Regions from separate parts of the Methylobacterium sp. NPDC097929 genome, predicted to be linked through region 3. Evidence: predicted binding sites of a transcription regulator. Region 3 holds the regulator's gene; each other region holds the start of a gene.
The links. Region 3 encodes LexA, which represses DNA repair genes until DNA is damaged. Its sites were predicted from a motif close to TGTTCNNNNTGTGTTCNG; they were not measured.
Positions count from the first base shown of each region.

Region 1: a site for LexA is predicted at 1,025-1,042, ahead of ACPCJR_RS09715 (ImuA family protein). Genes of this name have one in related genera too.
Region 2: a site for LexA is predicted at 764-781, ahead of ACPCJR_RS20425 (helicase-related protein). Genes of this name have one in related genera too.

Region 1 is NZ_JBMVEP010000002.1:355,929-358,124, forward strand. Features, by position in the region: gene ACPCJR_RS09710 (DUF6504 family protein) at 1-312, opposite strand, end outside; gene ACPCJR_RS09715 (ImuA family protein) at 227-988, opposite strand; gene ACPCJR_RS09720 (response regulator) at 1,393-1,797, shown strand; gene ACPCJR_RS09725 (peptidylprolyl isomerase) at 2,067-2,196, opposite strand, start outside.
Region 2 is NZ_JBMVEP010000010.1:143,795-145,990, reverse strand. Features, by position in the region: gene ACPCJR_RS20430 (GlxA family transcriptional regulator) at 1-657, shown strand, start outside; gene ACPCJR_RS20425 (helicase-related protein) at 968-2,196, shown strand, end outside.
Region 3 is NZ_JBMVEP010000002.1:246,341-248,536, forward strand. Features, by position in the region: gene ACPCJR_RS09200 (DUF1236 domain-containing protein) at 1-395, shown strand, start outside; gene lexA (transcriptional repressor LexA) at 563-1,288, shown strand; gene ACPCJR_RS09210 (ComEC/Rec2 family competence protein) at 1,282-2,196, opposite strand, start outside.

The DNA of each region.
Region 1 (2,196 bases), 110 kb from region 3:
GGGCGGGTCGAGGGCGACGATCGGCGCGTAGCGCTGGCACCACAGGCCGAGCCGCGCCAGGGCCGCCGCGTCGGCGGCCGCGTCGGCAGGCACGAGGTGAAGCCCGGGAACCAGCGCCCCGGCATGGGCCGCGCTCATGCCCGGATGCAGGCCGAGGCGGCGGGCGGCGGCGTCCACGCCGGCGAGCCCGCGCCGGGCACCGTCCTGCGCCACGGTGGCGAGGGGCTCATCCGGCGGCGCGGCGCTGGACCCGCTCCGGCGCAGCCGGTCGGTCGGCCAGGACGGCAGGTACAGCGAGACGACCCTGCGCATCGCAAGCCTCCACGATCCAAGCCCCCGGCGCCCCACCGCGGCAGCGCTGCAAGTCGAGCCGCCAGCGCGGCCGGCCCATTCGACGGTTCGTTCCCTCCGAGGGCGCGGGCGCCACCCGCCATCGGGTTCGCGCGGCGGAGGGCTCCGGCTCGGCCGCCTCGCCCGCGCAGAGGCGGTGCACCACCAGCGCGGTGACGCCCGAGCCCTCCGCCGCGAGTTGGAGCCGGCGCGAGGGCGTGAGCGCCATGCGGGTGAGTTCGCCGACGACGCCGGCGAGCCCGCGATGGCGCAGGCCCTCCTCCATGGCCGGCAGCACCTCCGCGTCGCGCCAAGTCTCGCAATAGACCACCCGGTCGGGATGGAGCCCGACCCGGGCCAGCGCGGGCGCGAACAGGTCGCGGCTGTGCAGGCACCACAGCACCGGCCCGTCGAGCCGGGCGAGGATGCCGCCGGCAAACAGCACCGCGGCGGCGGCGTAGCGCCCGCGCGGGCCGCCCTCGTGGATCTGATGGAGCGCCCCGAGCGCCAGCCCGCCCCCGGGCAGGGCCGCATCGAGCCCCGAAACGCCGAAGGGCAGGGCGCGGGGATCGGGCGCCGCGCGGCCGCCCCCGGCGCGGTCCGTCAGCCGGCGAAGCTCGGCCAGCGTCGGCGCGTGAGAGGAGCGGGGAGGGGGCATGGGCGCGGGTTCAAAGGGGTTCAGGGGAGCGTCATTCAGAACAAACAGAGAACACACCTGAGCCGTAACCCGTCAACCGCTCCTTCGTTGCGATCCCTGTTGAAAATGCGGATTTTATTCCGGGCCTTCGCTTGACCGGCGCGTCGATGGGAATTGCTGGTTGAGCCCTGCACGGAGGGCGGGTGCGGGCCGTCTATCCCCGTCGAAAGCGCATGCGCTCAGGACGGCAATGCAACAAAACTGCCCGCTGTTGCCGTTGAACGACAGACGTTCGGCCCCACCGTTCTATCGTATCTTCCGCCGGGGACTGTGCCGGGGGATGTCGCTCGGGAGCTCCCGTCCGCGTCGTCCTCGCGGGTTCGGAGGGACCGGGGCCATAGGCGGCGGGTCATGAGTGACGGGTCATGAGCGACACACGACCCACGGGCCGCAAGCCCGTCATCCTCGTCGTCGAGGACGAGCCCGACGAGCGCTTCCTCGCGGCCGAGCTGCTGGAGGAGAAGGGCTTCGAGGTGATCGAGGCCGAGACCGCCGAGCGCGCCCTCGACATCCTGCATGAGCGGGGCGACGGGATCGACGTGGTGTTTTCCGACGTGCGCACGCCGGGCACGATCGGCGGCTTCGAGCTCGCCCGGATCATCGGCGTGACCTGGCCGCGCATCCGCCTGCTGCTGACCTCGGGCGATGCGGGCGATCAGCCGAGCGACCTGCGCGTCACCGCGACCTTCATGCCCAAGCCCTGGCGGGCGCCGGAAATCCTGACGTGGCTCGAAGAGGCCGCGGGGCTCAGGGAGCCGCCGGAGGGATAGACCGGTTGGATCGGAGAGAAGTTAGACCGTGTCCGGTTGATCGCTTCATACGATTTCCGGTTGATCGTTTGGGTCTCTTCCCTCGTCCTTGCGAGGCGAAGCCGTGGCAATCCAGGGCTCCGCACTGTCCGGACAGGTCGCGCGCTGGGTCGCTTCGGCTCCGCCTCGCGACGACGAAGTGGGGTGAAGGCCGAGGCGAGGAACTGGAAACCGTATCGGACGCGCATCCCCTCTCCCCGCCGGATGCCGGGGAGAGGGGACGAACGGCCTCAGGCCGCGGCGACGGTCGCCTTCACGATCCGGTCGGGCTCGCGCACGGGCTCGCCGCGCTTGATCGTGTCGACCACTTCCATGCCCTCGATCACCTTGCCCCACACCGTGTACTGGCGGTCGAGGAAG
Region 2 (2,196 bases), on a different contig from region 3:
ACGGGGGCCTTCGCCCTGGCCGAGGCCGGCCTCCTCGACGGCCGCACGGCCACGACGCACTGGGCCCATGCCCGGGCGCTGCAGGAGCGCTATCCCGCGATCCGCGTCGACGACGACCGCATCTTCGTCTCCGACGGCCATGTCTGGACCTCGGCCGGGATGAGCGCGGCGATCGACCTGACGCTCGCCCTGATCGAGGACGATCACGATGCGGAGCTGTCGCGAGCGATCGCGCGCAAGCTCGTCGTCTATCACCGCCGCCCCGGCGGCCAGTCGCAGTTCTCGGCGCTGCTGGAACTGGAGCCCCGCTCCGGCCGCGTGCGCCGCGCGCTCGTCTACGCCAAGGAGCACCTGCGCAACCCGCTGACGGTGGAGGAGCTGGCGGAGGCCGCCAGCGTCAGCCCCCGCCAGTTCAGCCGCCTCTTCCGCGAGGAGACCGGCCAGTCGCCAGCCAAGGCCGTGGAGCGGCTGCGGCTGGAAGCCGCGCAGGCCATGATCGAGGACGGGCGCCATGCGCTGGACGTGGTCGCCCGCGACACCGGCTTTGCCGACCGCGACCGGATGCGCCGCGCCTTCCTGCGCGCCTACGGCCAGCCCCCGCAGAGCCTGCGCCGCAGCCTGCGCCTGATCGAGAGCCCGCCCGCCTCCGCGGCCTGAGGGCCGCGTGCCGGGACGAGTCGAAGCTGGGGACGGCGCCGCACGGCCGGAACCTCGGCGGGCGCGAGCGGCGTTCCCGCAGAGCCGACCGGCAAGGCGTCCAAGACGGAACACGATGGCAAAGCCCAAGATCGCGCCGAAGACCCTGTCCAAGGCCGCAAGGCCGGCGACCGCCAAGCCTAAAGCCTCCAAGCCGAGAGCCTCCGAGTCCAAAGCCGTCGAGCCGAACCATGCCGACGCCCGCGAGGCCCGGGTTCTCGACGATCAGGAGACGGGCGCCGCGCCGCTGATCCCCACGGGGGCGCTGGCGGTGGCCCTGCTCGGCTTCGCCTCCGGGACGGCGCACCCGCTGGTCCACGTGGCGCGCGACGGGCGGCGCCTCGACGAGATCGCCGCGCTGCTGCGGGCGCTGGCGCCGGAGCGGGCGGTCGCGGTCTACCCCGAGTGGGATTGCCTGCCCTTCGACCGGGTCTCGCCCTCCCGCGGCACCATGGGCGCACGCACCGGCGTGCTGCGCTGGCTCACCGACCGCGCGGCGCTGCCCGACATCGTGCTCACCACCGCCCCCGCCCTGCTGCAGCGCGTGCCGCCGCCGGAGACCTGGGGCCCGGCCCATGTCGAGCTGCGCGTCGGCGAAAGGCTCGACCCGGAGGCGCTGACGGCGCAGTTGCAGCGGCTCGGCTACATCCTCGACGACCGGGTCGACGAGCCCGGAGAGGCGGCCATCCGCGGCCGGACCATCGACGTCTTCCCGGCCGCCGCCCCGCTGCCCTGCCGGGTCGAGCACGAGGAGGGGCGCATCACCGCGATCCGCTCCTACGATCCGGTCTCGCAGCGCTCCCGGGTCGAGACCGAGCGGCTGGTGATCGATCCGGCCACCGAGATCATCCTGGGGCCGGATTCGGGCCTGTCCCTGGAGCCCTTCACCGGCCAGGAGCACTGCCTGGCGCGGTTCTATCCCCGCCTCGTCACCGTGCTCGATTACGTGCCCGAGGCCCGCCTCGTGGTCGAGGCGGGGGCGGAGGAGCGCGTCGCCGCCTTCTTCGAGCAGATCGCCGAGGCGCGCGAGGGGGATGCGCCGGCAACGGATCTCTACCTCACGCAGGCGGAATGGGCGGCGCTCCTGCGCGATCACAGCCTCGCCACCGCCACGAGCGAGAGCGGGGAGCGCGTCGCGCTGCCGGCCTTCGTCGGCGAGCGCCGGCCCGAGGCCGCCTTCGCCAAGGCCCTGCGCACGCATCTCGAGGCGGGCGAGCGGGTCGTGCTCGCCGGCCCGAAGCAGCCCCTGCGCCGCCTCGTGCGGGCGGCGGCCGCCGCCAGCGAGGAGCGGAGCTTGCGCCTGATCGACGGCTGGGCCGAGGTCGCCGCTTCCGAGCCCGGCGCGATGCTGGCGCTGGAAGCGCCGCTCGAGGCGGGCTTTCGCGTGCCGGAGAGCGGCGCGACGGTGATCGCCGCCGCCGACCTGTACGGGCGGGTCGGCGCGGGGGTGATGCGGCCCGCCGCCGTGCTGCCGATCGGCGAGGTCGAGTTGCGGGTCGG
Region 3 (2,196 bases):
GCAAGGCCGACCGCGACGGGGCGGGCGACCGCGACGGCCGCGGTGGACGTGACGCGGCCGGCGAGCGCGGCGGCCGCGACGGAGATCGTGCGGGCGACCGGGGCGGCCGAGGCTCGGCCAGCGAGGCGCGCGGGGCCTCCAAGAGCCTGAGCACCACTCAGCGCACGGAGTTCCGCCAGTCGATCACCCGCACCAACATCCGCCCGGTCACGAACGTGAACTTCTCCGTCCGCGTCGGCACGGCGATCCCGCGCTCCGTGTCGCTGCACCCGCTGCCGCCGGCCATCCTCTCGGTCGTGCCGGCCTATCGCGGCCTGCAGTTCGTGCTGGTCGGAGACGACATCGTCATCATCGATCCCGATACCTACGAGATCGTCGACGTGATTCCCGCCTGATTCGACGGGCGAACGGTCGAGAACGGAGGCGGCGGGGCGAGGGCTCCGCCGCCTTTCGCGTGTCGCGGCACGCGCTTGCGGAACAGGAGAGGAACGTCTAGGCTGTTCGTGCTTTGTTTTCCACGATTCTGCGGCGCCCCCGGCCCGCGGTCGACAGCAGGTGCCGCATGCTGACCCGCAAGCAACTCGAGCTGCTCCAGTTCATCCAGCAGAGGATGCAGGAGAGCGGCGTGCCGCCGTCCTTCGACGAGATGAAGGACGCCCTCGACCTCAAGTCCAAGTCCGGCATCCACCGCCTGATCATGGCGCTGGAGGAGCGCGGCTTCCTGCGCCGCCTTCCGAATCGGGCGCGGGCCATCGAGATCCTGCGCATGCCCGACGCGCCGGCGGCCAGGCCCGCGGCGGGCGCCGAGCCGCGCCGCTTCACCCCGAGCGTGGTCGAGGGGGGCCTTGCCGGCAAGCCGCCCGCGCCGAAGCCGCCGATGCTGCAGGCCCAAGACGGGAACGGACGTTCGGTGATGGTGCCGGTGATGGGCCGCATCGCCGCCGGTACGCCGATCTCGGCGATCGAGAGCCAGAGCCACACCATCGCGATGTCGCCGGACTTCCTCTCCGGCGGCGAGCACTACGCCCTGGAGGTGCGCGGTGATTCGATGGTCGAGGCCGGCATCCTCGACGGCGATCTGGTGGTCATCCACAAGCAGGACACCGCCAATAATGGCGACATCATCGTCGCCCTGATCGACGACGAGGAGGCGACCCTCAAGCGCCTGCGCCGCCGCGGCACCTCCATCGCCCTCGAAGCGGCCAACCCCGCTTACGAGACCCGCGTGCTCGGCCCGGATCGCGTGCGCATCCAGGGCAAGCTGGTCAGCCTCGTGCGCCGCTACTGAGGCTCGTCGGGCGGCGGATCGACCGGGTCCGCCGTCTCCGGGCCGGCGGTCGGCGCCTTGTCCGGCGCGGCCGCCGGCATCGGCGGGGCGACCGGGGGCTGCGGATGCCAGGGTTTGGCCGCGCCGGCACCGCGGGCCGTGACGATGTCGGGGCCGGCCGGGCGAAGGCGAATCGCCGTGGCGCCCCGCTCCACCAGGAAGGCGCGATCGACGACCAGGGGCGCTGCGCAGCCCGGCGGCGCGCGCAGGCGGCTGATCAGGATCTCGGCCCGGGCGCAATCCTCCGCGAAGGCGCGCTTGTCGGTCACGAAGGCGACGGCGCGCCCGTCGGCGGTCGTGAGGGTGCAGCCAAGACGGTCGCAGCGGGGGCCTGCCGCAGCCAGGGCGGCGTCGGGACGGCGCGGATCGCCGTCGGCCTTCAACCATTGCTCCAGAACGAAGACCGGTGGGCGCCCCAGCACGATCAGCCGGCCGTCCCTGCCGCGGACCGCCGCGCCGCCGCCATCGCGATCGACGTAGAGATCGAAGCGATCCGGAGCGCCGGCCAGGGCGAGGCCGATCGTGGCCGGTAGCAGCGCCAGAAGGCGCAGCCGCGACACGGCCAGGGTCGCCACGAGAAGCGCGGCGGCGAGCAGCGCCAGGGCCGCCGGGCCGAAGGCCGGCAGCACCACGGTGGCCTGCCCGAACCCGGCGATCCAAGACGAGATCTCCAGCATCCCGCGCACGGCGAGGCCCATCAGCCACCAGACCGGGCGGTCGAGGGCGAAGGGATAGGCCAGCATCCCGATGACCGCCGAGGGCATCACCGCGAGCGAGACGAGCGGCAGGGTCAGCGCGTTGCCGACGAGACCGAAGGGCTGCACCGTCTGGAAGTGATAGGTCGCGAAGGGCGCCGTCGCGACCTGCGC